Regions from separate parts of the Pseudomonas azotoformans genome, predicted to be linked through region 1. Evidence: riboswitches for the same ligand, from Rfam matches in the RefSeq annotation. Region 1 holds a riboswitch; each other region holds the start of a gene.

The links. Region 1 has a riboswitch for cobalamin ahead of AYR47_RS27665 (ABC transporter substrate-binding protein). Riboswitches for the same ligand answer to the same signal wherever they lie in the genome.
Positions count from the first base shown of each region.
Region 2: another riboswitch for cobalamin. It lies ahead of cobW (cobalamin biosynthesis protein CobW); the one in region 1 lies ahead of AYR47_RS27665 (ABC transporter substrate-binding protein).
Region 3: another riboswitch for cobalamin. It lies ahead of cobO (cob(I)yrinic acid a,c-diamide adenosyltransferase); the one in region 1 lies ahead of AYR47_RS27665 (ABC transporter substrate-binding protein).

Region 1 is NZ_CP014546.1:6,024,956-6,035,101, forward strand. Features, by position in the region: gene AYR47_RS27650 (M4 family metallopeptidase) at 1-613, opposite strand, end outside; gene AYR47_RS27655 (DNA/RNA non-specific endonuclease) at 742-1,668, shown strand; gene AYR47_RS27660 (hypothetical protein) at 1,678-2,121, opposite strand; cobalamin riboswitch at 2,225-2,419, shown strand; gene AYR47_RS27665 (ABC transporter substrate-binding protein) at 2,527-3,537, shown strand; gene AYR47_RS27670 (FecCD family ABC transporter permease) at 3,534-4,538, shown strand; gene AYR47_RS27675 (ABC transporter ATP-binding protein) at 4,535-5,299, shown strand; gene AYR47_RS27680 (hypothetical protein) at 5,296-5,616, opposite strand; gene AYR47_RS27685 (EAL domain-containing response regulator) at 5,613-6,821, opposite strand; gene AYR47_RS27690 (transporter substrate-binding domain-containing protein) at 6,932-10,146, opposite strand, start outside.
Region 2 is NZ_CP014546.1:4,353,472-4,363,617, forward strand. Features, by position in the region: gene metH (methionine synthase) at 1-386, opposite strand, end outside; gene AYR47_RS20155 (fatty acid cis/trans isomerase) at 553-2,844, shown strand; gene nfuA (Fe-S biogenesis protein NfuA) at 3,626-4,210, shown strand; gene cobM (precorrin-4 C(11)-methyltransferase) at 4,274-5,020, opposite strand; gene AYR47_RS20170 (cobalamin biosynthesis protein) at 5,090-5,482, opposite strand; gene AYR47_RS20175 (CbtA family protein) at 5,479-6,183, opposite strand; gene AYR47_RS20180 (CbtB domain-containing protein) at 6,195-6,383, opposite strand; cobalamin riboswitch at 6,480-6,682, opposite strand; cobalamin riboswitch at 6,798-6,998, shown strand; gene cobW (cobalamin biosynthesis protein CobW) at 7,092-8,153, shown strand; gene cobN (cobaltochelatase subunit CobN) at 8,157-10,146, shown strand, end outside.
Region 3 is NZ_CP014546.1:6,339,736-6,349,881, forward strand. Features, by position in the region: partial or broken gene cobT (nicotinate-nucleotide--dimethylbenzimidazole phosphoribosyltransferase) at 1-570, opposite strand, end outside; gene cobU (bifunctional adenosylcobinamide kinase/adenosylcobinamide-phosphate guanylyltransferase) at 567-1,088, opposite strand; gene AYR47_RS29125 (cobyric acid synthase) at 1,522-2,973, opposite strand; gene cobD (threonine-phosphate decarboxylase CobD) at 2,970-3,959, opposite strand; gene cbiB (adenosylcobinamide-phosphate synthase CbiB) at 3,952-4,860, opposite strand; gene bluB (5,6-dimethylbenzimidazole synthase) at 4,857-5,507, opposite strand; gene AYR47_RS29145 (cobyrinate a,c-diamide synthase) at 5,504-6,811, opposite strand; gene cobO (cob(I)yrinic acid a,c-diamide adenosyltransferase) at 6,808-7,419, opposite strand; cobalamin riboswitch at 7,499-7,749, opposite strand; partial or broken gene AYR47_RS29155 (C40 family peptidase) at 7,846-8,302, opposite strand; gene AYR47_RS33085 (hypothetical protein) at 8,274-8,492, shown strand; gene AYR47_RS29160 (C40 family peptidase) at 8,528-9,157, opposite strand; gene hda (DnaA regulatory inactivator Hda) at 9,371-10,075, opposite strand.

The DNA.
Region 1 (10,146 bases):
GCGAGCCGAACACATCCGACAGCGACTCGTTCAGCGCTCCGGACTGATTGAAATACATCAGCTTGGCCTCGTCCTCGGTGACGCCATGGGCCAACTCATGGCCAATTACGTCAAGCGCCACCGTGAAGCGGTTGAACAACTGCGCATCCCCATCGCCAAACACCATCTGGGTCGAGTTCCAGAAGGCATTATTGTAGTTCTGGCCAAAATGCACCGTGGCGTCCAGCGCCATACCGGCGTCGTCGATGGAGTTGCGATCAAAGACCTGGTCGAAAAAATCGAAGGTGGCGCCCAAGCCCTCGTAGGCTTCGTCCACCGCGGCATCACCGCTTGCGGGCTGCCCCTCACCACGCACCAGCGTGCCCGGCAGGCTGTCGGTGCCCTCGGCGCTGTAGATCGAGCGGCGCTTATCGGCGCCCATGGCCAGGGCCATGTGCGCCGGTCCTTTGGCAGGTTCGGCGACCATGCGCAACGAGCGGAAGGTTGTGTCTTTGGCGCGGGTGCGCAAGGCGACCTCACGTTGCGCTTTGTCGCCGTTGCGCGCGATCTGGTCGAGCATATAGGGCGGGATCAGGCAGAAAATCGGATGGCGATGCGGCTGACGAACACACATGGGCTGGCTCCAGCTGGCAGGTGAAAACGTTCGGGTCATCGATTCAGGATAGTCCCCAGGGGTTAACGCATGTCATCAATTGTCATTAACCTATGTTGCAGTCGTGTTTATCCAAGGAGGACTGACCGATGCCAGCACGTAAAACCAAAATCGACCTTGCATACCGCCCCAGGCTCGCTGACCTGCGCCCGTTGATCGCACCGAGCCCCACGTTGTTGGAGGCACGGGCGGCGACGCCACGCGTCACCCCCGCCAAAGACTTGAAGGGCCGGCGCGGCTACGCCGAGGACTTTCTCGGCAGCTTCGGGGTGCCCTGGCCCACGGTGGAAGAGGCCTTGGCGGAGGATGCACAGAAGCGCCTGGACTACACGCACTTCTCGATCACGATGTCACGCGCCAAGCGGCTTGCGCTGTATGTGGGCGTCAACATCGATGGTGGTCAGCACGTCGACATCATTCGCAGCAACGACGCCTGGGCCTATGACGGCCGCTTACCCATCGATGCGCAGGTGGGCGAAGCGCTGTATGCCAGCAATGGCCTGGATCGCGGCCACCTGGTCCGCCGGCAAGACCCCAACTGGGGCGACGAGGCGCAAGCCGCCAACCTCGACACCTTCCATTTCACCAACTGCTCGCCGCAGATGAGCGGGTTCAACCAGAAGACCTGGCTGGAGCTCGAAGACTACATCCTCGATAACACCCAACGCTGGAAAGCCCGCGCCACGGTGTTTACCGGCCCGGTGTTCGCCGACGACGACCGAATGTACCGAGGCGTACAGATCCCCAAGGCGTTCTGGAAAGTGGTCGCTTACCTCAGCGACAACGGCAAGCCTAGCGCGAGTGCCTACATGATTGACCAGAGCCGCGAGCTGGGCCAACTCGACCTGGTGTTCGGCCAGCTCAGGACCTACCAGCGCAGCGTGATCCAGATAGAGCGCCTGACCGGCCTGCGCTTCGGCAACCTGGCCGACTACGACGGCTTCAGCAACGAAGAGCGCGCCACCGGCACGCGGATTGAAGCGCTGATACGAGGGCCTGAAGACATTCGCCTATGACCCTCGCCCTCATTGCGCACTGATGTAATGAAACTGCGCCTGCGACTTCTCGACCGCCGCACGCACCTGATCTTTCTGTGCGTCGGTGCCCGAGTAGTAGATCTGCAAACCCTTCAAATCCTGCCCTTCGACGGCTTTACCGATCACGGCAACATCAACCGGGGTGCCGGCCCCCATGATCAAAAAGAACACATCGCCCAAGCGCTTGGTATTCAGCAATTCGCTCCTGAGGCTGGCCGCGTTTTGGTCACCGGCCAGGGAAATCGCCAGGGTGTCGCCGAACATCCCACTTTTAGGGATGCTCATCGTGTGCAAGCGCAGTTTGTCTGAGTCGGCGGGCATCGACTTGACATAGGCAGTGGAGGCCTCGTCGAGAATCTGCTTTTCAGATTTACCCTGAGTGGCACAACCGGCCAGGGTGGCGATAAGGACGAGCGCGATAACTGATTTCACGGTGTATTCCTTGTGATAAAGCGATCCATGGGCTGCGCATCATAGGAGCCTCACCGCCAGAGAGCTACCGTTGAGTGCACGACCTCCCGTTCAACCGCGTGATCGACTACCATACCGCGCCGGTTCCCAAACGGGACTAATAGGGAATCCGAAGCGCGGTACACCCGCGTCAATCGGAACTGCCCCCGCAACTGTAGGTGCTGAGCCTGCTCCATGATGCCACTGGACCTTGTCCGGGAAGGCCGGAGCCTGGCGACGACGCATCAGTCAGGAGACCTGCCGGCCCAAGCTCAATGACTAACCGGCGGGGTGTCCGGGAAGGACATTCTTGCCTGCCTCTATCCTATCGCAGCGTTCAAGGGTGTATTTCCGAACGGCACGCACGCTTCACTCGGAGATAGCCCCATGCTGCCACGCGTTACCGCCCTGCTTACCGGCCTGGGTTTCTGTGCCCTGGCCCAAGCCGCGCCCACCCACTACCCGCTGACCGTGGAAAACTGCGGCAGCACCCTAACCTTTCAGCAAGCCCCGGCCCGCAGCGTGACCATCGGCCAGGCCGCCACCGAAATGCTCTACGCCCTGGGCGTGGGCGACAAAGTAGTCGGCACTTCGCTGTGGTTCAACAGCGTATTGCCGCAGTACAAGGCGCAGAACGATGGCATTGAGCGCCTGGCCAACAACGAGCCGAGCTTCGAAGCGGTGATCGCCAAGCGCCCGCAGCTGGTGGCCGCCGAGCTGGAATGGGTGGTCGGGCCGCAAGGCGTGGTCGGCACCCGCGAGCAATTCCATGAACTGAAAATTCCCACCTACCTGCTGCCCTCCGACTGCGAAGGCAAGGACAACCTGGTGGGCGCCGACGGCACGCGGCTGGAGCCGTTCCGCATCGAGACGATCTATAAAAGCATCAGCCAACTCGCCGAGATCTTCGACGTGCAGGCGCGTGGCCAACAGTTGAACGACGAACTCAAGGCGCGCCTGGCCAAATCCGTTGCCACCGTGCAAAGCAAGGGCCTCAAGCAAGCCAGCGCGTTGGTGTGGTTCTCCAGTTCCGAGATGACCAGCGACCCCTATGTGGCCGGCCACAAGGGCATTCCGCAATTCATGCTGGAAACCCTCGGTTTGCATAACGTCGTGCAGTCGGACGAAGAGTGGCCCGCCGTCGGCTGGGAAACCCTCGCCAAGGCCAACCCGACCGTGCTGGTGATCGCGCGCATGGACCGCCGCCGCTACCCCGCCGATGACCATGAAAAGAAACTCGCCTTCCTGCGCAGCGACCCGGTGACCCGCAACATGGACGCGGTGAAAAACAACCGCATCATCATCCTCGACGCGCTGGCGCTGCAAGCCAGCATCCGTACGTTCGACGGGCTTGAACAACTGGCCACGGCCATCGACGGCTACGACCTGTCCAAATGATCCGAACCCTACTCGCCCTGGCCCTGCTGCTGGCTGCTGTATTGGCTGGCGTCGCCATCGGCGAAACCGCCATCTCGCCGCAGGTGGTACTTCAAGTCCTCGCCAACAAACTGTGGGCGGCCGGCTACGTGCTCGACCCCATCGACGAAGGCGTGGTGTGGAACTACCGCCTCACCCGTACCCTGGTCGCCGCCGCGTGTGGTGCTGGGCTGGCGACCTGCGGCGTGATATTGCAATCGCTGTTGCGCAACCCGCTGGCCGATCCGTACCTGTTGGGCATCAGCGCCGGCGCCTCGACCGGCGCGGTGCTGGTGGCGTTGATGGGCGTGGGCGGCGGTTTGATCTCGTTGTCGGCGGGCGCGTTTGTCGGCGCCATGGCCGCGTTTGCGCTGGTGATCCTGCTCGCGCGCGCCAGCGGTTCGGCCAGTGGCACCGGCCAGATCATCCTGGCGGGCATTGCCGGGTCGCAGCTGTTCAATGCGCTCACCGCGTTCCTGATCACCAAATCCGCCAGTTCCGAGCAGGCACGCGGCATCATGTTCTGGTTGCTCGGTAACCTCAGTGGCGTGCGCTGGCCTTCGGTGTGGCTGGCGGTGCCGGTGGCGGTCGCAGGCTTGGCGGTGTGCCTGTGGCACCGTCGCGCCCTGGATGCGTTTACCTTCGGCAGCGACTCGGCGGCGTCCCTCGGTATTCCGGTGCGCCGGGTGCAGTTCGTGCTGGTGGGCTGCGCGGCGTTGGTGACGGCGGTGATGGTGTCGATTGTCGGCTCCATCGGGTTTGTGGGGCTGGTGATTCCCCACGCCGTGCGCCTGTTGCTTGGCACCGGGCATTCGCGCTTGCTGCCGGCCAGTGCGTTGGGTGGCGCGTTGTTCTTGATTGCGGCGGATGTGTTGTCGCGCACCTTGATCAAGGGCCAGGTGATTCCGGTCGGCGTGGTCACGGCGCTGGTCGGTGCGCCGGTGTTTGCGCTGATCCTCATTGGTCGGAGGAATGCGCGATGACCGTGCTGAGCTGCACAGGATTGGGTTTCAAAGTGCGCGAGGCGCAGTTGCTGAGCGACATTCATCTGGACGTTCAGCCGGGCGAAACCCTCGGTATCGTCGGGCCGAACGGCTCCGGCAAATCCACCTTGCTCAAGTTGCTCGCCGGGCTGCGCACGCCAGCGTCCGGCGAAGTGCTGCTGGGCGGCCAGCGCCTGGGCAAGCTGTCGCGCCGCGCCATCGCGCAACAACTGGCGGTGGTGGAACAGCAGGCCGACACCGACGACGCCATCCGCGTGTTCGACGCCGTGGCGCTGGGCCGCACACCGTGGTTGTCGGCGCTGAGCCCGTGGTCACCGGAGGACGACGCCATCGTCAACCAGGCCCTGCACGACGTCGACGCCACCCACCTGAGCCACCGCGCCTGGCGCAGCCTCTCGGGCGGTGAGCGCCAGCGCGTGCACATCGCCCGTGCGTTGGCGCAACGGCCGCAGATCCTGTTGCTGGATGAGCCGACCAATCACCTGGATATCCAGCATCAGCTGGGCATTTTGAAGGGGGTGCAAGGGTTGCCCGTCACCACCTTGATTGCCCTGCATGATCTGAACCAGGCGCTGACCTGCGATCGGCTGGCGGTGCTGGATCACGGGCAGTTGGTGGCACTGGGTAAACCACTGGACGTGCTGACGCCGCAGCGTTTGCAAGAGACGTTCGGCGTACAGGCACACTACCTGACAGACCCGTTCGATGGCGCACAGATACTGCGTTTACGCCCGAACTAAGCCTCTTGAAGCGAACGCTGGGTGTGACGTGACAAGGTCACGAACAACTCGGGCACCTGATAGATCAGCGCCTGGCGGATCAGCGGATGGTCCTGGCAAAACGCCTTGAGATTGAAGCCGACCTCACGGCCGAGGTTGGCGTTGATCAGTACCAGGTCAAATGCACGGTCGCCACAGCCGAGCAGCGTCGTCAGCTCGTCCAGGCTCGACACCGGCGCAATGGCGTAATAGCCCTGGTGGTTGAAGTCACGCTCCAGGCGCAGGCGCCGTTCGTGCTGGGTGTCGGCAATCATCACGCGCAAGCCCTTGTTGATCATGACCGGCTCCCGACGGCCGCAGCCGAGTGATGCAACCAGCCCAGCAGATCGCTGCCGCTCATGGGCCGTGCATGCCAATAGCCTTGGCCGAGGGTGCAGCCCAGCGCCAGCAATGCGCGGTGTTGCTCAGCCGTTTCGATGCCTTCGATCACCACCGACATGTCCAGCGCCTCACCCAAGGCCAACGTGCTGCCGATCACCGCCAGGCAGCGCGGCTCATGCTTGAGGTTGCGTACAAACTCCGCATCCAGCTTGATTTCATTGAAGGGCAACTGACACAGGCGCTGCATCGAGGAAAACCCGGCGCCGAAGTCATCGATCGACAAGCGACACCCCATCATCCGCAGGCGCACCAGGCTTTCCAGGCTGACATTCGGGGTTTCGAGCAGGCCGCTTTCGGTGATTTCAAAGGTGACATGGCTGCCCGCCACACTGTGACTCTGCAGGATCTGCTTGATGTTGCCGGCCAGCTCGCGATTGGCCAACTGGCTGGCGCTCAGGTTGAACGCCATGTTCAACAGGCTGCCTTGGCACCTGGCGTGTTCGTGCACAGCCAAGGCCTGGTGCATCTGCAGGTACAAGCCCTCATCCAGCAAACCGTGGCGTTCCAGCGCTGGCAAAAACACGGCGGGCGACACGATGCCTCGCGTCGGATGCTCCCAGCGTGCCAACACTTCTACCCCGCACACGGCGCCGCTGCGCAGGTTGAACTTGGGTTGGTAATACGCCTGCAATTGCTCCTCGGCCAGCGCTCGGCGCATCTGGGCTTCGGTGGCACACGCGGGTGCGTCATCGGGTGGGCAGGCTGCGATAGGCCGGGCATGCAACTGCTTTTTTAGCAATGCTTCCAGCGCCCCCGCCTGCAAAGGTTTTTCCACATCCCCGAGGAACTCCAGCCCCAGCAACGAGACGATCTGGCGCACCGCACGGCGCAAGTCCGGCGACAACGAGCTGCTGATGATGATCGACCCGACCTGCCCGCTGGCGCCGACGCGCTGGATGAACTCAACGCCGTCCATGCCTTCCATCTGCAAGTCACAGAGCGCGATGTCCACCGGGCCTTCGCGGTCCAGCAGGGCCAGGGCCTGGGCACCGTCCGCAGCTTCGAACACCGTGGCGCAGCCCAAGTGTTCAAGCATTTTGACGGCAACGGAGCGCTGGAAAGCATGGTCTTCCAATACCAGGACACGTAGCGCAAAGGTCATGAGGGCGGGACTCGTCTGTAGAGAAGTGCCCCATTGTTTCGCGACTTGGCCTAAGTGGACCTAGGAAACGTCTCTACGCTTGTAGGAAATTTCCCAAGAACGCCCACACCTCACGCCAGGTAATCCTCCAACTGCTCCGCCAAGTGCTCCATCGACTGTTGCAAGGTATCCACGGCCGCCGTCAGCGCCGCCGCGTCCAGCCCTTGGGCCGCCGACTCAAGGGCCTCGCACGCGTGGATCAAGCCGGCGGCGCTGATAATCCGCGCACCGCCCTTGACCCGGTGGGCCAGGTCAGCGAGCCCTTGCACATCGTGCTGGGTAAACAAGCGCATGAGCTTGGCCATGTCGCCGTCATTGCTCACGGCCAGGTCGCCCAGCAGGCGCTTGACCGACGCCTGGTCGCCACGGGCCAGTTGCTCCAGGCTGCTGATGTCGATGTCTTCCAACGGTGGCATGTCGGCCCGCGCGTCGGGTTGAACCACCGCCTGGGGTTTGACTTGCGCCAAGCGTGCACCCAGGTCCTTGAGGCTAATGGGCTTGAACAGGCAGTCGTCCATGCCCGCCTCGACGCAGCGCGCCTTCTCTTCGGCCAAGGCATTGGCGGTAAACCCCAGCACCAGACCGCGATGCAAGCCGCGCGCGGCCTCTTCGGCGCGAATCGCCCGCGCCAACGCGTAGCCATTCATGATCGGCATATTGCAGTCGGTGATGACCACATCGAACAGCTCGTTGCGCCAAGCCCGCAGGCCGTGGGCGCCGTCCTCGGCATCGGTGACCCGGTGGCCCAGGTAACCCAGTTGCTCCGACAACAACAGCCGGTTCGCCGGATAGTCGTCGATCACCAGGATATTCAGGGCCTCGCCAGCCACCTGGGGCTCAACCTCGGCCAAGGGTGCACAAGGTTCCAGGATCGGTGCATCCAAACGCACTTCAATCTGCGTGCCCTGCCCCAACGTGCTGTCCAGGGTCAGGGTACCGCCCATCATTTCGCACAGGGTGCGGCTGATCACCAGCCCCAGCCCCGAGCCGCCACGGGGCGCCTGGCCATGGTTGTCCGCCTGGGTAAACGGGCTGAACAGGCGTTGCTGGTCTTGCGCGGAGATACCGCGCCCACTGTCCTCCACGCGCAAGCACAGGGCCAGGCGTTCCTGCCCCGGCAAGACGTGCGCCCTGGCGACCAGGCGCACCTGGCCGGCATCGGTAAACTTGATCGCATTGCTCAGCAGGTTGGACAACACCTGCTTGAAGCGCTGCGGGTCGATCAGCACCTCGGTACTGATCTGTGCCTCCAGGTCCAGCTGCAAGCGCAGTTGTTTCTGCCGGGCGAGACCATCGAACACCCGCGCCACCGACTCGATCAGTTCACGCAGGTTGGCCCGCTCCGGCGCCAGCGACAGGCGCCCGGATTCAATACGCGCGATATCGAGAATATCGCCAATCAGGTCGAGCAGGCCCCGCGCCGCGCCGGAGGCGACTTCGATGGCCGAACGGTCGAGCACCCCCTTGTCGGCTTTTTTCATCGCCAGTTCGAGCATGCCGATCACCGCATTCATCGGCGTGCGGATCTCATGGCTCATGGTCGCCAGGAACGTGGTCTTCGCCCGGTTGGCGGCGTCGGCATCATCCTTGGCGACTTGGAGTTCCTGCACCAAGCGCTGCCGCTCGCTGAGTTCTTCGCTCAGCGCCCGCTCGGCTTCGCGCCGCTTGCCGATCAACCAGCGCAAATAGCCGATCCAGCCCAAGGCCAGTGCCAGCAGCACCGCCGCAATGGCAAAGCCCTGGAGAATCGCGCTGCGATTGCGCAGCCAATAGCTGTCGTCGATGACCACCTCGTTGCGCCAGCGGTTGGTCAGCTCGTCCATTTCCTCGGGGGTGATGCTGAGCAGTGCCTTATCGAGGATCGAATACAACTCCAGCGCGCCGCGATTGGTCGCCAGGGCGATCCGCGCCGGCATCGTCCCAACGGTGCTGGTGACCTGCAAGCGATTGCGGTACTGCCGGGAGATCATATAGCGCGCACTGATCAAGGAATTGATCGCGCCGTCCACTTCGCCCTTCGCCACCATGGCCATGGCGTCGACGGCGTTCTGTGCGGGCACCAATTGCACCTGGGGGAACTGCTCCACCAGGTATTCGCGCATCACATTGCCCTGGACCAGGGCCAGGCGCTTGCCGGCCATCTGGTCGAGGGTCTGGGGCTTGTCATCGCCGATGGGCGTGACCAGCACAAACGGGTTGGTCAGGTACGGCCGCGTGAAGCGCAAGGCATTTTCACGCTCGGCACTGGGGGTAAACGCGGCCAGCATATCGGCCTTGCCGCTGGTGACCTGGTCGATCAGATCCTGCACCGACTCGGCCCGCTGCAGATCGAATTGCAGGCCGGTGCGCAGGCTGACCTTGGCCAGCACATCGGCGCTGATGCCACGAAAGTTGCCGTCTTCATCGACAAACGTCAGCGGCAGGAAGTTTTCATTGATCGCCACCGTCACCCGTGGATGCTGCTCCATCCAGCGTTGTTCACTGTTGCTGAAGTGCAACGTCTGCCGACCCGGCATACTCGCACCGCCGGCACTCCAGCGACGCAGGATGGTCATGCGCTCCGCCGCCGGGATCGTCGTGAGCGCCGTATTGAGGATGCGCAGCAAGCGCTCGTTGCTGCGGCTGACGGCAAAGGCGAACGGCTGCACTTCCATCTGCGAGAAGTCGCTGAGCTGGACGTTGTTCAGGTAGTTCTTGTTGATCAGGTAGTTGGAACTGATGGAGTCGCCCAGGTAGACATCGGCCTGGCCGAACGCAACTGCGCCAATCGCACTCAAGGTCGACGGAAACAGTTGCACGGTCGCCTCGGGGTAAAACGCCTTGACCGCGTCCGGCGGCAGGTAGTGATAGAGCATCGCCACGTGCTTGCCCGCCAGGTTCGGCGGCAGGTTCTGGCTGTCACCAATCCGCGTGACCAGTACTGGCTGGTCATTGGCATACTCCTGGGACAGGGCCAACTCGGGGTCAGCGGCTTCAAATCCGTTGGCCGTGCCGAGCATGTCGATCTCGCCGCTTTTCAGCGCGGCAATCACCTCGGCGCGCGAGCTGTAGCGGCGCACATCGACCTGCATGTGCAGCAACTGCGCGATCAGTTGTGCATAGTCCGCGGTGATGCCCTGGTAATCGTCACCATTGCCGGTCATGCCGAAGGGCGAGTAGTCCGGGGCCGAAGCGCCTAACACCAGCGTGCGTTTGTGGCGCAGCCAGTTCCAGTCGGGCTCGTCGAGGCCGACCGAGTAATCTTCCACCGTCGAACGCCCGAGCAGATGCAACGACTCGCTAGAGG
Region 2 (10,146 bases), 1.7 Mb from region 1:
GGCTTGGCCGGGTTTTCGGCGGTCTTGGCGTCGGCGATCTTGCGCGCCAGGCGTGCGCCTTCTACGTTTAGCTCATAGGCCAGTTCTTCCATGCCGTAGTCGGCCATGGAGATGCGCGTGGCGTTGAAGGTGTTGGTTTCGAGGATGTCGGCACCGGCATCCAGGTAGGCTTTTTCGATGCCACCGATCACGTCCGGACGGGTGATCACCAGCAGGTCGTTGTTACCCTTGACGTCGCTTGGCCAATCGGCGAAGCGTTTGCCACGGTAGTCGTTTTCCTCAAGCTTGTAGCTCTGGATCATCGTGCCCATACCGCCGTCGAGGATCAGGATACGTTCCTTGAGGGCTTGATGAAGGGCTTGCAGACGAACGCTACGATCGGACATGGGACTACTCTGGTCAGGCATTTCGGAGGGCGTGAATCATAACAAACCTGTGCCGATTTAGAGCATGCGCAGTTTTTGCATGAATATCGTTCATGTTGTTGTGGGGTGTGGCCCGGTAGAATCACCGGCAAATTTTCAGCGTACGTATTGAATCGGGACCGGATACATGTCACTTCGCCTCATCACCAGCGCCGTCCTGGCACTGGTCGCCTGCATTGCACAGGCCGACGGACCCGCCCCGGCGATTTCGTACACCCGCGACATTCAACCCATTTTCACCGAGAAATGCGTGGCCTGCCACGCCTGCTACGACTCCGCCTGCCAACTGAACCTGGGCAGCGGCGAAGGCGCAGCCCGTGGCGCCAGCAAAGTGCCGGTCTACGATGGCGAGCGCAGCCAGGCGACGCCGACCACCCGTTTGTTTTATGACGCGTTTGGCAAGCAAGCCTGGCAGCAAAAGGGCTTCTATTCAGTCCTGGACGCCCAGGGCAGCCAGGCTGCCTTGATGGCGCGCATGCTGGAATTGGGCCATAACGCACCGCTGCAGCCCAACGCCAAGTTGCCTGAAGACATCGTGCTGGGCCTGAACCGTGAAAACATGTGCGCCATGCCGGGTGAGTTCAACGCTTACGCGGGTGCCCATCCCAAGGAAGGCATGCCGTTGGCAGTCACGGGGCTGACGGACCAGCAGTACCAGACCTTGCAACGCTGGCTCGCGTCCGGCGCACCTATCGACGAGCAAGGTCTGGCGCCCAGTGCCAAGGAAGCCCTGCAGGTGCAGCAGTGGGAAAACCTGTTCAACCAGCCCGGAGCGCGGGAAAGCCTGGTGGCGCGCTGGCTGTTCGAGCACTTGTTCCTCGCGCATATCTATTTTGAAAACGGCGAGCCAGGGCATTTCTTCCAGTGGGTGCGCTCGCGTACGCCAAGCGGCCAGCCAATCGACCTGATCGCCACCCGTCGCCCCAATGATGACCCAGGCACCCGTGTGTATTACCGCCTGTGGCCGGTGCAGGGCGTGATCGTGCATAAGACCCACATCACGTACCCGTTCAGTGCCGAGAAAATGGCACGTATCAAAGAGCTGTTCTACGCCGGCAATTGGCAGGTCGACGCCTTGCCGGGCTATGGCCCAGGCCGTCGCGCCAATCCGTTCGAAACCTTCGAAGCCATCCCGGCCAAGGCGCGTTACCAGTTCATGCTGGACAACGCCGAGTACTTCGTACGCACCTTCATCCGTGGGCCGGTGTGCCGTGGGCAGATCGCCACGGACGTGATCCGCGACAACTTCTGGACCCTGTTCCAGGACCCGGAGCACGACCTCTACATCACCGATGCGCGCTATCGCGGCCAGGCCACGCCGTTGCTGGCCATGCCGGGGCAGAACGATGACGTGGGCAGTGTGCTTAGCCTGTGGTTGGCTTACCGCGACAAACGCAATGCTTACGAGGCCCTGCGCCGCGACAGCTACGCCGACTTGCCCCCGCCAAGCTGGTCGAGCCTGTGGGCCGGTAATGACAATGCCTTGCTGAGCATTTTCCGCCACTTCGACAGCGCCTCGGTCACCAAAGGCCTGATCGGCGAAGTGCCGCAGACGATGTGGCTGTTCGACTACCCGCTGCTGGAGCGCACCTATTATCAGCTGGCGGTGAACTTCGATGTGTTCGGCAATGTGTCGCACCAGGCCCAGACCCGGTTGTACTTCGACCTGATCCGCAATGGCGCCGAGCAGAACTTCCTGCGCCTGATGCCGGCCGATTCTCGCGATGACTTTATGGATGATTGGTATCAGAACAGCGGAAAACTCAAGCTGTGGCTGGACTATGAGGCGATTGATGACGATAAGCCTACCGGCCTGCATCTAAGCGAAAACGATCCGAAGCGCGACTTTGCCAACCAGTTGCTGGCGCGATATGGAGATTTGAATGCGAGCCCGGATCCGATCAACCGTTGCATGGGGGCCTATTGTTCCCGTGATGGTGTCGACCCCGCCATTCAGGATGCGGAGCAGGCGCTGAGCCGCCTGACGTCACGCCCGGCCGCTGGGCTCAAGGTTATCGATCAATTGCCTGAAGCGACGATGCTGCGGGTTGAGACTGCCAATGGTCAGCGTGTGGTTTACAGCATGTTGCGTAATCGCGCGCACAGTAACGTGGCGTTTCTGTTGGGTGAGGCTTATCGCTATCAGCCGGGCCTGGATACGGTGACGATTTATCCGGGTGTGTTGAGCAGCTACCCGAACTTTATGTTCAATATTCCGGCCCAGGAAGTGCCGGAGTTTGTGGCTGAAATGGAGCGGGCCAAGGATGCCAAGCGGTTTGAGAAGATTGTGGATCGTTGGGGTGTGCGGCGTAGTCATCCGCTGTTTTGGCAGTATTTTCATGATTTGTCGGCGTATATTCGTGAGACTACTCCGGTGGAGGAGGGGGTGTTGGATATGAATCGGTATGAGAATTTGTGAGGAGGGGGTACGCGTACATATCCGTTATTTAGGTGACGGCGGCTTATGGTTCCGCTCTTACAGCGGGTCACTTTTGGAGGGACCGGAATGCCGGCCCAGCCAAAAGTAACCAAAAGGTCCTCGCCCCAACACTCGGCACCTCGCTTAGGCTCGGTGTGCCCGAACGAAGGCTTGAATCCGTGGGCCGCCGCGATGGGCCATCCTTGGCCCAGCGCGGCTAACCCGGCGTCCTGCCGGGTTACCCACGGATTCAAGCCTGCGTTCGGCCAGCGTGTTTGACGGGGCGCCCCAGATCAAAATCAAGAGCGACTCGCTTCGCATCGTATATACGCGGTCCACTGTAGGAGCCGGCTTGCCGGCGAAAAACGTGAGAACGCCGCGTTTTGTCTGGTTACCCGCGTCATCGTTAACGTCTATCGCAGGCAAGCCAGCTCCTACAAGGGACCGCGTTTGCCCTTGCCTTTGCTCTACACCACTGAAGCCGGCTGTCAGGCCGCTGTGCTTTTGCTTTTGATTTTGATCTTAGGCGGCCCCCCAAATCCCTGTCGGATTACGGGCACACCGAGCCTAGGCGAGGTGCCGAGTGTTGGGGTAAGAGCCCTTTGGTTACTTTGGGGCTCTTTTCCAAAGTGACCCGCTGTAAGGGCGGAACCAATATCAGCCGTTACCCAAATAACGGATATGTACACCCCCCAACAAACCTATCCCGACAAAAACACTAGGACTTTGTACCTACGTAATATTTTGGCGTAAACTGCCGGCAAGCCTGTGAGGAGTTTCCATGACTGCCATAACCATTACCGACGCCGCCCACGATTACCTGGCTGACCTGCTGTCCAAGCAGAACACCCCAGGTATCGGCATCCGCGTCTTTATCACCCAGCCCGGCACCCAATACGCCGAGACTTGCATCGCCTACTGCAAGCCTGGGGAAGAGAAACCTGAAGACACCGCCCTGGGGCTGAAAAGCTTCACCGCCTACATCGATGCCTTCAGCGAAGCCTTCCTCGACGACGCCGTGGTCGACTACGCCACCGACCGCATGGGCGGCCAGCTGACCATCAAGGCGCCCAACGCCAAGGTGCCGAATGTCAACGCCGACAGCCCGGTGAACGAGCGCATCAACTACTACCTGCAGACCGAAATCAACCCCGGCCTTGCCAGCCACGGCGGCCAGGTCAGCCTGATCGACGTGGTTGATGACGGCATTGCGGTGTTGAAGTTTGGTGGCGGCTGCCAAGGCTGCGGCCAAGCGGACGTGACCCTGCGCGAAGGCATTGAGCGCACCTTGCTGGAGCGCATTCCAGAGCTCAAGGGCGTACGTGACGTGACCGACCACACGCAGAAAGAAAACGCCTACTACTGAGTAAGGTGTTCGCTGCGAACAAAAAAACGGCGCCCCGTGAGCGCCGTTTTTTTATGTCCCGTTTCAGGGGCGGTACAAATGAGCATGGCCCGCGCGATACAGCGACGATTCGCTGAAGCTGTCACTCGCCAACACCCGGCCCACCACAATCAGTGCCGTGCGCCGAAAGCCCTTGGCCGACACCTTCTGGGCAATATCACTCAAGGTGCCCATCGCCCAATCCTGATCCGGCCAGGTCGCCCGGTGCACCACGGCAATCGGGCAGTCCGCGCCGTAATGCGGCAGCAGTTCAGCGACAATCTTCTCCAAGTGATTGACCCCCAGGTGAATCGCCATGGTGGTGCCATGCCGGGCCAGGCTGTCGAAATCCTCGCCGGCGGGCATGCGGGTCTTGTCGGCGTAGCGAGTAAGGATCACGCTCTGGGCGATGTCAGGCAGGGTCAGCTCGGTTTCCAGCAAGGCGGCGCAGGCAGCCACGGCGGTGACGCCGGGAATGATCTGGAAGGGAATGCCCAGCTCCCGCATGTGGCGGATCTGCTCGCCAATGGCGCCATACAGGCTCGGGTCCCCAGAATGGACGCGCGCTACATCCTGGCCCTTCGCGTGGGCCGTCTTGATCAGATCGATGATTTGTTCCAGGTGCAATTCGGCACTGTTGGCCAGCGTTTCTGCCGAGTGGCCTTCCAAAACCGCCGCGGGCACCAACGAGCCGGCATAGATGATCACCGGGCAGCTGCGGATCAGCCGCTGGCCTTTGACGGTGATCAATTCCGGGTCGCCGGGGCCTGCGCCGATGAAGTAGACGGTCATGGTAATTCCTGTTGAAAAACGGGCGAGCATGAATGTTGCTCATGATCGAGGTCGGCAATTATCGGGATTTTAGCCGGCGCACGCCAATGCGAAGGTGGCCTGGGTGGTTTTTTGGCGAGTGATCAACAGGCGGGCAGGGCTGCCGGCGAGCTGTTCAGCGAGGGCCAATGCGGCGCTTTCGGCTATGCCGTAACAGCCGGTATGGGCAAAAGCGATGTCGGATTTGTGGCTCAGGCGGTGTTCAAACTCCGCCAGTTGTTCAGCGCTGAAAAACTGCAGTGGCAGGTTCAGTACCTCGGCCAATGCCGCTAGTCCTGCTTCATGTTGTTTGCGGTCGATACTGGCGAGCGCAGCAATGCGCTGGCGCTCGATACCGCCCTCGGCGAGGGCAGAATCGAACAACGCCAACAAGGTGTGAAGATCACAACCCCGCTGGCAACCCAGGCCAACCACAAAAGTCATGCCGAGTATTGGTCGTCACGGTTGCGGCGGAACAGCCATGCGCTGATCAGGCCCAAGGCCAGCCAGAAGGCAACGTTGGTCAACTGCGAGGCGATCTTGAACTGCGCTTCCAGGGCTTGCGGAGCGAGCATCGAATGCACTTCCGGTTGCGGCGCGCCGATCACATGCGGGACCGCCAGGATCGCCACGCCCAGCACTTTCAGCAGCCAGTTGCGACCAAACACGATCAAAGCGATGCCGGCAGCAGTAGACGCCGCAGTGCCGATCCACCAGGTCTGGCGCAGCGCCAGGTCGGCGGCGGCAGTGCCCGGCAGCTCAGGCGGCAGGCCCATCGTCGGTGCCAGCACGAAGGTTGCGTAGCCGGCCAAGCCCCACAGCAGGCCTTGGGCGGTGCGGGTTGGCGCACGCAGCGTGTAGAGACCGGCCAGCATCAGCGCAAAACCGACCGCGACCACTAGGTTGCCGCCCGTGGTGGACAGCACGCGCTGCCAGCCATCTTCCGGCTCCCAGGCTTCAGCGTCATGGGTGTGGGCGGCAGCGCCTTCGGCGTGTTCGTGGGCCATTTCGGTGGCGGCCGGGGCTTTTTCGAAGGTTTCCGCCTGCAGAATCAGCGGGGCGACCCAAAAGCTTTGCAGCAGGGTCAGCAGCAGGGCAGCCAGCAGGCCGGTGAAGCCTGCGGTTTGCGCGATACGCTTGATCATGTCGGCAGGTCTCAGTGGCACGGGAACGCGGCGCTGTGGCGGGTATCGTGGGCCGCGTTGTGCACGGCCTCGATGTGCGAGAAGCCGGCGAAATACACCAGGCACGCGCCGAGGATCGACGCGCCGATGGCGGCGGTCAGGCGTTGGCTCAGGGTCGAGGTGCTGCTGGCGGAGTGCGAGGTGCTGCTGATGATCGACATGGCGCGTCCCTTTCAGGTGTCAGGGTGAAACGAGCGCATGAAAACCCCGCGAGCCGGGCACGCAGGGTTTGAACAGCGCCCGCCCACCGCGGGTTTGTTATCTGATTTTTTCGGGCCGGTCTCCGGGCTTGCGAGGGGCATTGCGCCTATTAAGCATCGCCTTCCCATGCCGTAGGCACAGTGGATCTGACGCTTCGCTCGCTTACCGTTGCGGGGGCAGCACCGGACTGGTCATATCGCTATGACGCACCGGTTTCCCGTTTCACCCTGTGAAGGGCACCCGAAACAAGATGTGTAGGAGAGCATGGGGGTGGGAGGGGAGTCAATTGGGTTGTGCTTTTGGGTGGGGCGTATCCGTTACCGCAGAAACGGATATCTACCCAACCCCATCATTGACCATCCCCCAAGCACTGCGTAGCCTTGCACCCTCGAGGTTCTTCAGCCCCAGGCCGAAGCTAAGAAGGGAACGCGGTCCAAGCCGCGGCTGCCCCCGCAACTGTAAAGGGTTCAGCTGACTGCCACGCCACTGCCAAACCGGCGGGAAGGCGCAGCCAGCGCCGGTCGCAAGACCCGCACGCCCCAAGCCAGGAGACCTGCCTCGCAATCGATTTTCTACTTCAACCGGGCGGGGTGATCCGGTGACGAAATCCGCTGCTGCGCACTGTCGCAGGGCCTATCGTCCCATATGCCCGCCCCCAAGGGCATCCGATGAAAACACTGGCCAAACTCCCCGTCACCATCGTCACCGGCTTCCTCGGCTCGGGCAAGACCACTTTGTTGCGCCACATGCTCGACAACGCCCAGGGCCGCCGCATTGCGGTGATCGTCAACGAATTCGGCGAACTGGGTATCGACGGTGAAATCCTCAAGCAGTGTTCCATCGGCTGCACCGAAGAAGAAGCCAACGGCCGCGTCTACGAGCTGGCGAACGGCTGCCTGTGCTGCACCGTGCAGGAAGAGTTCTTCCCAGTGATGCGCGAATTGGTGGCCCGTCGCGGTGACCTCGATCACATTCTCATCGAAACCTCCGGCCTGGCCCTGCCAAAACCGCTGGTTCAAGCCTTCCAGTGGCCGGAAATCCGCAGCGCCTGCACCGTGGACGCCGTGATCACCGTGGTCGACAGCCCGGCGGTAGCCGCCGGCACCTTTGCTGCGTTCCCGGACCAAGTGGATGCCCAGCGCAAGCTCGACCCGAACCTGGACCACGAATCACCCCTGCACGAGCTGTTCGCCGACCAACTGGCCAGCGCCGACCTCGTTATCCTCAACAAATCCGACCTGATCAGCCCTGAAGACCTGGCCCGCGTGCGCCTGGAAGTCGCGGAAGAACTGCCGCCAGCGGTGAAGATCATCGAGGCCAGCAGCGGCCGCTTGCCCCTGGATGTATTGATCGGCCTGGGTGCGGGCTCCGAAGAGCACATCGACGGTCGCCACAGCCATCACGATCATCATCACGAAGGTGAAGACGATCACGATCACGATGCCTTCGACTCCATTTCCATCGATCTGCCGCAAGCCGACGAAGCACTGTTGCTCGACGCCCTGACCCAGTTGGTGGTGCAACACGGCATCCTGCGCGTCAAAGGTTTCGCCGCGATCCCGAACAAACCGATGCGCCTGCTGATCCAGGGCGTGGGAACGCGTTTCGACAAGCACTTCGACCGTGCCTGGGGCGCTGACGAAGCGCGCATCACGCGTCTGGTGCTGATCGGCCAGGACCTTGACGCGGCGGGCCTCGAAGCGCAACTGCGCGCTGCCCTCAGCGTTTAACCCATGCACCTGCTCAGGACCCAGCCCGGTGGTTTCGTCTCGGACGACAATATTGCCGACCTTGGACAAACCCCCGCTGACCTGGTGATCCTGTGCAGCGGCGATTCCAGCCTGGCGCTGCTGGCCGAAGCAGCGCAGCAGTTGCCGGACGACTACCCCAGCTTTCGCCTGGCCAACCCGATGCAGGTGCAGAACCATGCCTCGGTCGATCTGTATGTCGATGAGGTGCTGCGCCACGCCAAGGTCATCCTGATTTCGTTGCATGGCGGTATCGGTTATTGGCGTTACGGCATCGAGCGTCTGGTGGAATTGGCCGAGCAGGGCGTTCAACTGATCCTGGTGCCGGGGGATGATCGCCCGGACCCGGAACTCAGTGGCCTGAGCACCGTCGGCGCCGAAGCGCGTGATCGCCTCTGGCACTTCCTGCGCCAGGGCGGTCTGGGCAATGCACTGGATTTTTATCGCTGCCTGGCCAGCGCTTACCTGGGCCGTGACTACGCCTGGGCCGAGCCGCAAACCCTGCCGCGCACGGCGATTTATCATCCGCGCCACGCCAACGCCCGGCTGAATGATTGGCAGGCCGACTGGAATGCCGAGTGGCCGGTGGCGGCGGTGCTGTTCTACCGTTCTCATTTGCAGGCGGCGAATACCGGTTTTATTGATGTGTTCTGCCAGCGTTTGCAGGCCGCGGGCCTCAACCCGTTGCCGATGGCGGTGGCCAGCTTGAAAGAACCCGGCTGCCTGGCGGTGGTCGAGGACCTGCTGGATGAGGTGGGCGCGGCGGTGATTCTCAATACCACCGGTTTCGCCCAATCCAGTCCGGAAGCACCGCATTTGCGCCCGTTTCGCCGCAATATCCCGGTGATCCAAGCGATCTGCGCCCAGGACAACCAGCCCGGCTGGGAAGCCAGCGACCAAGGCCTCGGCCCCCGCGACTTGGCGATGCACATTGCTTTGCCGGAGTTGGACGGGCGCATCATCAGCCGGCCGATCAGCTTCAAGGATTTGGCGTGGCGTAGCGAGCGCAGTCAGTCGGACGTGGTGTGCTATCGCGCAGCGCCCGAGCGCATGGATTTTGTCGCTGAATTGGCGCGCCGCTGGGTCGAACTGGCGCGAGTGCCGAATGCCGACAAACGCATCGCGCTGATCCTCGCCAACTACCCGACCCGCGATGGGCGTATCGGCAATGGTGTTGGCCTGGATACGCCGGCAGCGGCGCTGAATATCCTGCGCGCCTTGCACGCTGAGGGTTATCCGGTGCCGGATGCGCTGCCGGAAAGCGGCACTGCGCTGATCCACGATTTGCTCGGCGGTGTCACCAACGACCTCGACAGCCTCGATCTACGGCCCTGCCATCAAAGCCTGGGCATGGATGACTACGAAGCGATGTTCAGTCGCTTGCCCGAGGCCAATCGCCAGGCCGTGCTGGATCGCTGGGGCACGCCCCATAACGACCCGATGTTCCGTGACGGCCGCCTGATGATTGCTGGTTTGCGCCTGGGCCTGACGTTCGTTGGTATCCAGCCAGCGCGGGGTTATCAGGTGGACGCGAGCGCCGTCTACCACGACCCGGACCTGGTGCCGCCCCACGGCTACCTGGCATTCTATTTCTGGCTGCGCCACACCTACGGTGCCCATGGTGTGATCCACGTGGGCAAGCACGGCAACCTTGAATGGTTGCCGGGCAAGGGCGTCGGCCTGTCGGAACACTGCTGGCCTGATGCGCTGCTGGGGCCGTTGCCGAATATCTACCCCTTTATCGTCAACGATCCGGGCGAGGGCGCTCAGGCCAAGCGCCGCACCCAGGCGGTGATCATCGATCACCTGATGCCGCCGCTGACCCGTGCCGAAACCTACGGGCCGCTGCGTAACCTTGAGCTGTTGGCCGACGAATATTACGAAGCGCAACTGCTCGATCCGCGACGCGCCCTGGAGTTGCAGAAAGACATCCTCAAGCTGGTGCGCGAAACCCGCATCGACCAGGAACTTGAGC
Region 3 (10,146 bases), 310 kb from region 1:
CAAGGCACACGCCAACGCACTGGCGGCGGTGGTGTTGCCGATGCCCATCTCGCCGCCGATAAACAGCTGCGCCCCACCTGCCAACGCACGCCGCGCGCTGTCGCGACCGGCTTGCAGGGCGAGTTGCCCTTGGGCCTCAGTCATCGCCGGGCCGTTGACGAAATTGGCGGTGCCCGCGCCGATATTCAGGTGACGCACACCGGGCAGGTCCAGGGACGGCGTGACCGTGCCGAGGTCGACCACTTCCAACTGCGCGTCCAACTGCCGCGCCAACACACTGATGGCGGCGCCACCGCTGACAAAGTTGTGCAGCATCTGCCCGGTCACTGCCTGGGGAAACGCCGACACACCTTCCGCGACCACGCCATGGTCACCGGCAAAGATGGCGATCCACACGTGATCCACCAACGGTTTGACCTGGCCCTGCAAGCCCGCCAATTGCACCGCCAGCGCCTCCAACTGCCCGAGGGAGCCGGCCGGCTTAGTCAATTGCTGCTGGCGAGCCAGGGCGTGTTCGTACGATTGAGCGTCAATCGCCTTACAAGGGTTGAGCCACCAGGTGTCAGTCATAACGCAGTACCTTTCAAAGTCAGGGGCAGGCCGGCAACCGTCAGGACAACACGCTGGCAGCGCTCGGCCAAGGCTTGATGCAGCCAACCGGCTTCATCCACATAGCGGCGAGTCAATTCGCCCAGCGGCACGACACCCAGACCGGTCTCGTTGCTGACAAAAATGATTTCACCCGGCAGCGTGGCCAGGGTTTCCAGCAGTTGATCGCGTTCGGACGCCAGGCGATCCGGGTCCTCCAGCATCAGCAGATTGGTCAGCCAAAGGGTCAGGCAATCCACTAGCAGGCATTGCCCGACAGCCGCGTTTTCGCGTAGTACATGAGCCAGTTCGACGGGTTCTTCGATGAGGCCCCAATGGTCAGGGCGACGCTGGCGATGCAGCGCGACGCGCTCATTCATCTCACCATCCAACGGCTGGCTGGTGGCGATATAAGTGACGGGCAAACCACTGTCGCTGGCGAGCTTTTCGGCGAGACGACTTTTGCCGGAACGGGCTCCGCCGAGTATTAGTTGGAGCATGGGATCGCACCTTGGGCTGGTGGGATTTGGTTGGCAGTCAGGCCGCCATCGCGGGCAAGCCCGCTCCTACAGAAAAGCTGATCAGCGTTTGATCTGGCTGTTGATGTTGATCTCAAGCGCCCCGTAAAACCACGCTGGCCGAGCGCAGGCTTGAATCCGTGGGTAACCCGGCAGGACGCCGGGTTAGCCGTCCTGGGCCAAGGATGGCCCATGACGGCGGCCCACGGATTCAAGCCGGAGCGAGGGCACACCGAGCCTAGGCGAGGTGCCGAGTGGTGGGGCGAGAGCCTTTTGGTTACTTTTGGGCTCTTCCAAAAGTGACCCGCTGTAAGAGCGGAACCATATTCAGCCGTTACCGCAGCAACGGATATGCACACCGAAACACCGCCTTCGCGAGCAAGCCCGCTCCCACATTGGGACCGCGTACTCACCGTCAAACCCCACACAGCTTGCGTAACAAATCGGTATCCAAGTGGTTCTCCACCAAATCCGCCAGACGCTCGATATCACGCTCACGCAACCCGTGATAATCCACTGCCTGCACGTCCTGCAATCCAGCCCAGCGCAGCAAGGCACTACACGCCGCCGGGTTTTCGAACAACCCGTGCAGGTAAGTACCAAGGATCTGTCCATCAGCGCTTTGAGCACCGTCCGTGCGACCGTCATCCAACAACACAGCAGCGTTAAGCAATGCTTCGCCGGACGTCACGCCCGCATGAATCTCATAGCCGCTGACTTCAGCATCCTCCAGCAACAGACGCCCACGTACATTGCGCAACTGCTTCTCTTCTTCCAGCGTAGTGCTGAACGCCAGCAGCCCAAGGCCATCGCTGGAACCGGCAGCCCCTTCCAGGCCCAACGGGTCATGCACCTGCTCGCCAAGCATCTGCAGGCCACCGCAAATACCCAGCACCTTGCCGCCATAGCGCAAGTGCCGCGCCACGGCCGTGTCCCAGCCGTTGGCGCGCAAGTACGCCAAGTCGCTGCGCACGCTTTTCGAGCCGGGGAGGATGATCAGGTCGGCAGCCGGGATCGGCTGGCCTGGCCCGATAAATTGCAGATCCACTTGGGGATGCAGGCGCAGTGGGTCGAAATCCGTGTGGTTGCTGATGCGCGGCAACACCGGCACCACCACCTTGAGTACCTGGGCCGCCTTGTCGATCTGGCGCCTGTCGATGCCGTCTTCAGCTTCCAGATGCAGGTCCATCACATAGGGCAACACGCCGACCACCGGTTTGCCGGTGCGCGCTTCCAGCCAGTCCAGGCCGGGTTGCAACAGCGCGATGTCACCGCGAAAACGATTGATGATAAAGCCTTTGACCCGCGCCTGTTCCGTGGGCGACAGCAGTTCCAGGGTGCCGACCAGATGGGCAAACACGCCGCCACGATTGATATCGGCGATCAGCAACACCGGGCAATCCACCGCCTCGGCGAAGCCCATGTTGGCGATGTCATTGGCGCGCAGGTTGATCTCCGCCGGAGAGCCCGCGCCTTCCACCATCACCACCGGGTAGGCCTGGCTCAACCGGGCGTGGGAGGCCAGCACCGCCTGCATCGCGATGGCTTTGTAGTCGTGATAGGCCACCGCGTTCATGCTGGTGACGGCGCGACCGTGGATGATGACTTGGGAGCCGGTGTCGCTGTTGGGCTTGAGCAACACCGGGTTCATGTCGGTGTGCGGCGCCAGGTGGGCGGCCTGGGCCTGCACGGCCTGGGCGCGGCCGATTTCGCCGCCTTCGGCGGTCACGGCGCTGTTGAGCGCCATGTTCTGCGGCTTGAACGGCGCCACCGCCACGCCCTGGCGGACCAACCAGCGGCACAGCGCGGTCACCAAGGTACTTTTGCCGGCGTCGGAGGTGGTGCCTTGCACCATCAGCGTACTCATGTGGCGTCCTTATAGGCGAGCAGGGCTTGATCCAGACGCAGCCAGTCAGCCTCGGTATCGGGCAGGCCAAGGCGCAGGCTGCTGTCATGGACAAACAGCCGCAGCAAAATGCCGCGCTGGGCCATGAATTCGTGCATGCGTTCGGCGTGGGGCGTGATCAGCCATTGAAACAACGCGCAGCCGCCCTGGGGCTGGAAGCCGTGGCGCTCTAGCAGGGCGAACAACCGCTCGCCCGCCTCGATGCAACGCGTGCGTTGCCGCGCATGCCCGGCCGTGTCGCGCAGGCATACCTGGCCCAACACCCGCGTCGGCCCGCTGACCGCCCAAGGGCCGACCTGTTCGGCCAGCAACTTGAGCAGCTTGCGCTCGGCCAACACAAAACCCAGCCGCACCCCGGCCAGGCCGAAGAATTTGCCGAACGAGCGCAACACGATCAGGCCAACCTGATGGGCCTGGCCCGCCAGGCTCAGTTGAGGGGTGACATCCATGAAGGCTTCGTCTACCACCAGCCAGCCGCCGCGCTGGGCCAGCCGCGAGTGCCAGTCCAGCAAACGTTGCGGGGTCAGGCTCAGGCCGGTGGGATTGTTGGGGTTGACCACCACCAGCACGTCGAGACCATCGAGAAAGAAGTCGACTTCCTGCTCCTGCACTTCGCGCACCACGTAGCCGGCGCGACGCCAGGCTTCGGCGTGTTCGGCATAACACGGCGACAGCACGCCGACTTTGCCCGCTCGGCGCAGGCGTGGCAGCAACTGGATGGCCGCCTGGGAACCGGGCACCGGCAACACGTGCGCAGCGCCGTAGTATTCGCTGGCGGCCTGCTCCAGGCCATCGTCGGTTTCTGGCAGGCGTGCCCAGGCCCGCAGCGGGATCTCGGGGATCGGCCAGGGCCAGGGCGCGAGGCCGCTGGACAAGTCGAGCCAATCGGCCTCGGCAATCCCGTACTGAATCGCCGCCTTACGCAGCCGGCCACCGTGCTCAAGCATAGAATTGCGCCCCCGCGCATAGGATCAGCAGCCACAACCATACGCCGCGCTGCACCAGTTGCCAGCCTCGGTCGATGGAATCGGCATCCGCCGGAGGGCCTTCGCCCAGTTGCGGACGCTGGTGCACTTCGCCGTGATAGATCGCGGCGCCGCCCAACTCCACGCCAAGCGCACCGGCACCGGCCGCCATGACCGGGCCCGCGTTGGGGCTGTCCCAGGTCGGGCCCTGGGTGCGCCAGCATTTGAGCGCCAGGCGCGTCCTGCCCAGTACGGCGTAGGTCAACGCCACCAGGCGCGCAGGAATGTAGTTCAGCACATCGTCGATCTTTGCCGCCGCCCAGCCGAAACGCTCGAAACGTTCGTTGCGATAGCCCCACATGGCGTCGAGGGTGTTGCTCAGGCGGTAAAGCACCACGCCCGGCACACCCGCGACGACAAACCAGAAAATCGCAGCAAACACCGCATCGCTGCCGTTTTCCAGCACCGACTCGGTGGCGGCGCGGGCGACTTCGGTGCGGTCCAGCTCACTGGTCTGACGGCTCACCAGGTAGCTCACGCGCTTGCGTGCTTCCTCGAGGTCATCACTGCGCAAGGCCTGGGCCACCGGGATCACATGTTCACCGAGACTGCGCATGCCAAGGGCGCAGTACAACGCCAGGATCTCCAATACCCAGCCGATATACGGCGCCCAGGACAACGCCGTGGCCAGCAGGGTCAGCGGCACCACAGCGATAAACCACGCGGTCACGCCATGGCTGCGCCAGCCGCGACCACCGGTATTGAAACGTTGCTCGATGCGCCCGGCGAAATTGCCGAACGCCACCAGCGGATGCCAGCGCCTGGGTTCGCCCAGCAGCGCATCCAGCGCGACTGCAGCGACACACAGCAAGGCCACACTCATTGACTCACTCCCCACCCATTCTCATACAACATGTCACTCAGCGGCCGGGGCTCGGTCCAGCCCTCGAGTTGCAACATCGGTGCCGGGTAGAACTCGGCCACCGGCCCCAGGCACAGCACGGCCAACGGTTTCGCGCCGGGCGGCAAGCCCAGCAGATCGGCCAGGGCCTGGGGCTCGAACAGCGAGACCCAGCCCATGCCCAGCCCTTCGACACGGGCCGCCAGCCACAGATTCTGGATAGCACAGGACAATGACGCCATGTCCATTTCCGGCAAGGTGCGCCGCCCAAAGATGTGCCGCTCACGATCATCCATCAACGCCGCTACCAGCACTTCGGCGCAGTCGTGAATGCCTTCGACCTTGAGCTTCATGAACTCGTCGGAACGCTCGCCCAGGGCTTCGGCGGTGCGTACGCGTTCTTCTTCCACCAACTGTTGAATCTGACTACGCAGTTGGCGGTCGCTGATGCGGATAAAACGCCAGGGCTGCATCAGGCCGACACTGGGTGCCTGGTGCGCGGCCTGGAGCAGGCGGTGCAGCAATTCGGGGGCGACAGTGCCGCCGCTGAAGTGGCGCATGTCGCGGCGTTCGGCGATGGCGCGGTAGACGGCGTCGCGGTCGGCCTGGGGGAAGGCGTTGTCGCTCATAGTGCTGGATCGGGCGCGAACAATGCGGCCACCGCCTGGGGATTCGAGGGGAAATAGAAGTGTACGTAGGACGCCGTCATCCGCCCCTGCCGATAAACCGCCTCGGCACCGCGCCCGCCATTGGGGCTCAGGCCACGGGCAATCGGCTGCCATTCGGTGGTGGTCAGCGAGTGGTGATAGGTATGGCCGCGCAGTGTGCCTTCGGGCAATTCGACATTTTGCAGCGCCAAGGCCGCGAGCTTCTTCTGCATCACCGCATCGCCTTGCAGCAGGCCGACCAGTTCGGCGCGAGTGCCGTCGACATCGGTCAGCGAGTCCAGCAGGTAGAGCATGCCGCCGCATTCGGCGAGCAGCGGTTTGCCGGCGGCATGATGAGCGCGGATGGCGTCGAGCATCGGGGTATTTTGCGACAGTGCCTGGTGGTGCAGTTCCGGGTAACCACCGGGCAGGTAGAGGCTATCGGCGTCCGGCAATTGGAGATCGTGGATCGGCGAGAAGAACTTCAGCTCAGCGCCCATTGCCCGCAACAGGTCAAGGCTGGCGCCGTAGGTGAACGCGAAGGCTTCGTCGCGGGCCACGGCGATGCGCACGCCGTTAAGCAGTGGCTCGGCGTCGATCACTTCAGGCGCGGCAAAGGTGACCGGCGGCGGCAAGGCGACTTCGCAACTGCTGCCCAGCGCTTGAGCGGCGGCATCCAGGCGTACATCAAGGTCATTCAGTTCGCTTGCCTGCACCAAACCCAGGTGACGGCTAGGCAGCTCGATACTGGTCTCGCGAGACAACGCGCCGTACCAACGCAGGCCTTCGGTAAGGCTGCCTTCAAGCAATTGTGCATGGCGCAGGGTGCCGACGCGGTTGGCCAGCACGCCGGCGAACGGCAAGTCCGGCTGATAAAGCGCCAGACCCAGGGCTAACGCGCCAAAGGTCTGGGCCATGGCGGTGCCGTCGATCACACCAAGCACCGGCACACCAAAGTGTCGCGCCAGGTCGGCGCTGGACGGCGTGCCGTCGAACAGACCCATCACGCCTTCGATCAGGATCAGGTCCGCCTCCCCCGCCGCTTCCCACAGCAAGCGGCGACTTTCCTGCTCGCCCACCATCCACATATCCAATTGATACACCGGTGCACCGCTGGCGCGTTCGTGGATCATCGGGTCGAGGAAGTCCGGGCCGCATTTGAACACGCGCACCTTGCGCCCCAGGTTGCGGTGCAAGCGGGCCAATGCGGCGGTGACGGTGGTTTTGCCCTGGCCGGACGCCGGTGCGGCGATCAGGACGGCCGGGCAATGACGGGGCTGATTCAAAGTTCGACGCCCTTCTGTGCCTTGATACCGGCCTGGAACGCGTGCTTGAGCATGCCCATTTCGGTGACGGTGTCGCCCATTTCGATCAGTTCAGGCTTGGCGCCACGGCCGGTGACCACCACGTGTTGCATCGGCGGGCGGGCTTGCAGGTCGCTGAGTACCTGGTCCAGGTCGAGGTAGCCATGCTTGAGGGCGATGTTCAGCTCATCCAGTACGACCAGGCCGATGGAAGGGTCCTGCAGCAACTCGCGGGAAACCGCCCAGGCGGCTTCGGCGGCGGCGATGTCGCGCTGGCGATCCTGGGTTTCCCAGGTGAAGCCTTCGCCCATGACGTGGAAACGTACTTGCTCGGGGAAACGGCGGAAGAACAACTCTTCACCCGTACTGTTGCGCCCCTTGATGAACTGCACCACACCGCACTGCATGCCGTGGCCCATGGCACGGGCCAGCATGCCGAACGCGGAGCTGCTCTTGCCTTTGCCGTTGCCGGTCAACACCAGCAGCAGGCCGCACTCGTTGGGGGAATTGGCGATGCGTTCATCGATCACGGCTTTTTTGCGCAGCATGCGCGCCAGGTGGCGTTCGTCGCGGTCGGGGGAATCGGTCATGGCAGCTCTCCGTTGGGGCTGAACAAAAACGGCGGGCAGGAAAAAGAAAAAACAGACAGCCAAGCATCGCCCACCGTGATGCTGTTGGATGTTGCAGGCCGGTCTCCGGGCTCATGAGTGGCGCGCGCCTTATAGAGGCGCAGACCGACGCTGCGCCTTCCCATATCGCGAGCGATACAGTGGCAAAAGGCAGCGTCTTGACTCATTTACCGTTGCGGGGGCAGCGCCGGAATCGCGGCGACACTGTGTACAAGTGCGCTCACTCACCGGCTTCCCTGTTTCACTCCGTCGACCCATGGGTCACAGAGCACCTGGAACAAGCGGCGAAGGGTAGTAGGTTGAGGGGCGAGCTGCAAGCTTCAAGCAGATAGCTGCAAGCAGGTATCCCCTCCTTGCAGCTTGAAGCTTGAAACTTGCCGCTGCTTCTTACGGATTACGCGCCAGGTTGCCCGGCAACACGCGCTTGGCACTCAGGTAGGCATTCTGCCAATACGCCTTGGACAAGGTGTCCAGCTTCACCGTACCGCCGGTTTGCGGTGCATGCACAAAGCGGCCTTCGCCGACGTAGATCCCGGCGTGGCTGACCTGTGAACCGCCGCCTGTAGCGAAGAACAACAAGTCGCCGGTCTGCAGATTCTGCTCGCTGACATCCTGGGCGCGCATCACGATCAGTTCGCGGGTGGTACGCGGCAGGGAGATGCCGGCAGCATCGCGGAAGACAAACCCGATCAGGCCGCTGCAATCAAACCCGGAGTCCGGTGTGTTGCCACCCCAACGATAAGGCGTGCCGACCAGGCCCCAGCGCGCGGAAGAGCACATCTTCGGCCGCAGGCGAGAAATTCTGGGTGGAGTAGTTGAACACCGGCTTGGGCTTGACGGCCACAGGCGCGGGCGGCGGGCGGCTTGCGCAGGCGCTGAGCAGCGCGGCGCAAAGAATAAGGATCAGGCGGGCCGAGGTCGACATGGGCAGAACAATCCTGGTCTGGATGCGGCTTTCGCTGCCGAACGCTGAAAACCAGAACGCGCAAGCAAAGCTCGCGCGAACAGATTACAACAATGTCCAGGGATTCTAGCGCTTACACGTCAAACTTCAAGTATCACTTTAAGTTTACTTGCTAGCGGTTACCGTCGTCGGGGCCATGGCGAGTGCGCGCTTGGCTTCGATGAAGGTTTTGCTCCAGTAGCTGTCACCCAGGTTATCGACCCGGACACCGCCACTGCGACGGCTGCTGGAGTGGATAAACTGGTTATCGCCCAGGTAGATACCGGCATGGCTTACACGACCACGACCCGCTGTACTGAAGAAAAGCAGATCACCGGGCTTGAGGTTGTTGCGTGCGACCAACGGTGCATCCACGTTGATCATTTCGCGGGTGGAGCGTGGCAGGTTCATGCCAGCTTCTTCGCGGAACAGGTAGCCGATGAAACCGCTGCAGTCGAAACCGGCTTCAGAGGTGCCGCCGAAACGGTAACGGGTACCGATCAGGGACATGCCGCGTTCGAGGATGCTGTCGGCCAGAACGGGCAGCTGGTAAGGCTTGCTGCCATTGAAATTGGCCAGTTCTTTTTCCGTTGCCAGCTCTTCTTCATAAACAGAAGCAGACTGTGCAGCAACGAATTTTGCCTGATTTTGAACCTGTGGTTTTTGCTGTTCTGCCACCTGTTGAGGGTGGGAGGCGCAACCAAACAACAGGGTAACGAGTGCGAGGGGCACGAGGGGTGCGAAGCGATTTAGCATGGGCACGACCGTGGCTGATATGTAAAGAAGACGAGACTATGCCCTCTATCACATCGATTTGCAAATTCAATCGTGATCTATGTGACTTCTTGTTTGGACTATGACATCTAAGCCCTTAACACCCTATATCTGCCTTTTGCGTAGCTAAACCGGCTCAAACGCAGGTTTTCTGGCGCCTGGAATTTGCCGAAAGCCGCGAAAACAGCAGGCCGGCTACCAGCCGAGGGTTTCTTTCAGGAAGGGAATGGTCAGCTTGCGCTGGGCCTGCAACGAGGCTTGGTCGAGCTGTTCAAGCAGGTCGAACAACGCGCTCATGCTGCGCGTGCCGCGGGTGAGGATGAAATGCCCCACCTCGTCGGTGAGGTGCAGGCCGCGACGGGAGGCACGCAATTGCAAGGCACGCAATTTGTCTTCGTCGGACAGCGGGCGCATCTGGAAGATCAGTGCCAGGGTCATGCGCGACTTGAGGTCGGCCAGCTTGATCGGTAACTCGCGTGGCGAGGTGGACGCAGCAATCAGCAGGCGCCGACCGCTGTCACGCAAGCGGTTGAACAGGTGGAACAGCGCCTCTTCCCACTCCGCCTTGCCGGCGATGGCTTGCAGATCGTCCAGGCACACCAGCTCGTACTGCTCAAGATGGTCGAAGATGCCGATACCGCGGTCCATCAACTCCGCCAGGGGCAGGTAAACCGCTGGCTCGCCCATCTGCTCGAACCGCAGGCACGCGGCCTGCAACAGGTGGGTACGCCCTACGCCGTGCTTGCCCCACAGATAGATCAGGCTTTCGGTCCACCCGGCGTCGGCTTCGCAGAGCCGCTCGACATAGCCGAGTGCAGCGGCATTGGCGCCTGGGTAATAGTTGATAAAGGTGGCGTCGTCACGCAGACGCACACCCAAGGGCAGCTGAATCGGTTTCATGCTGACTGAACGGCTCCAAACGAACCGTTAGTGGCCTCTGTGTAAAGTTTGCAAAGTTTATACCCGTGACG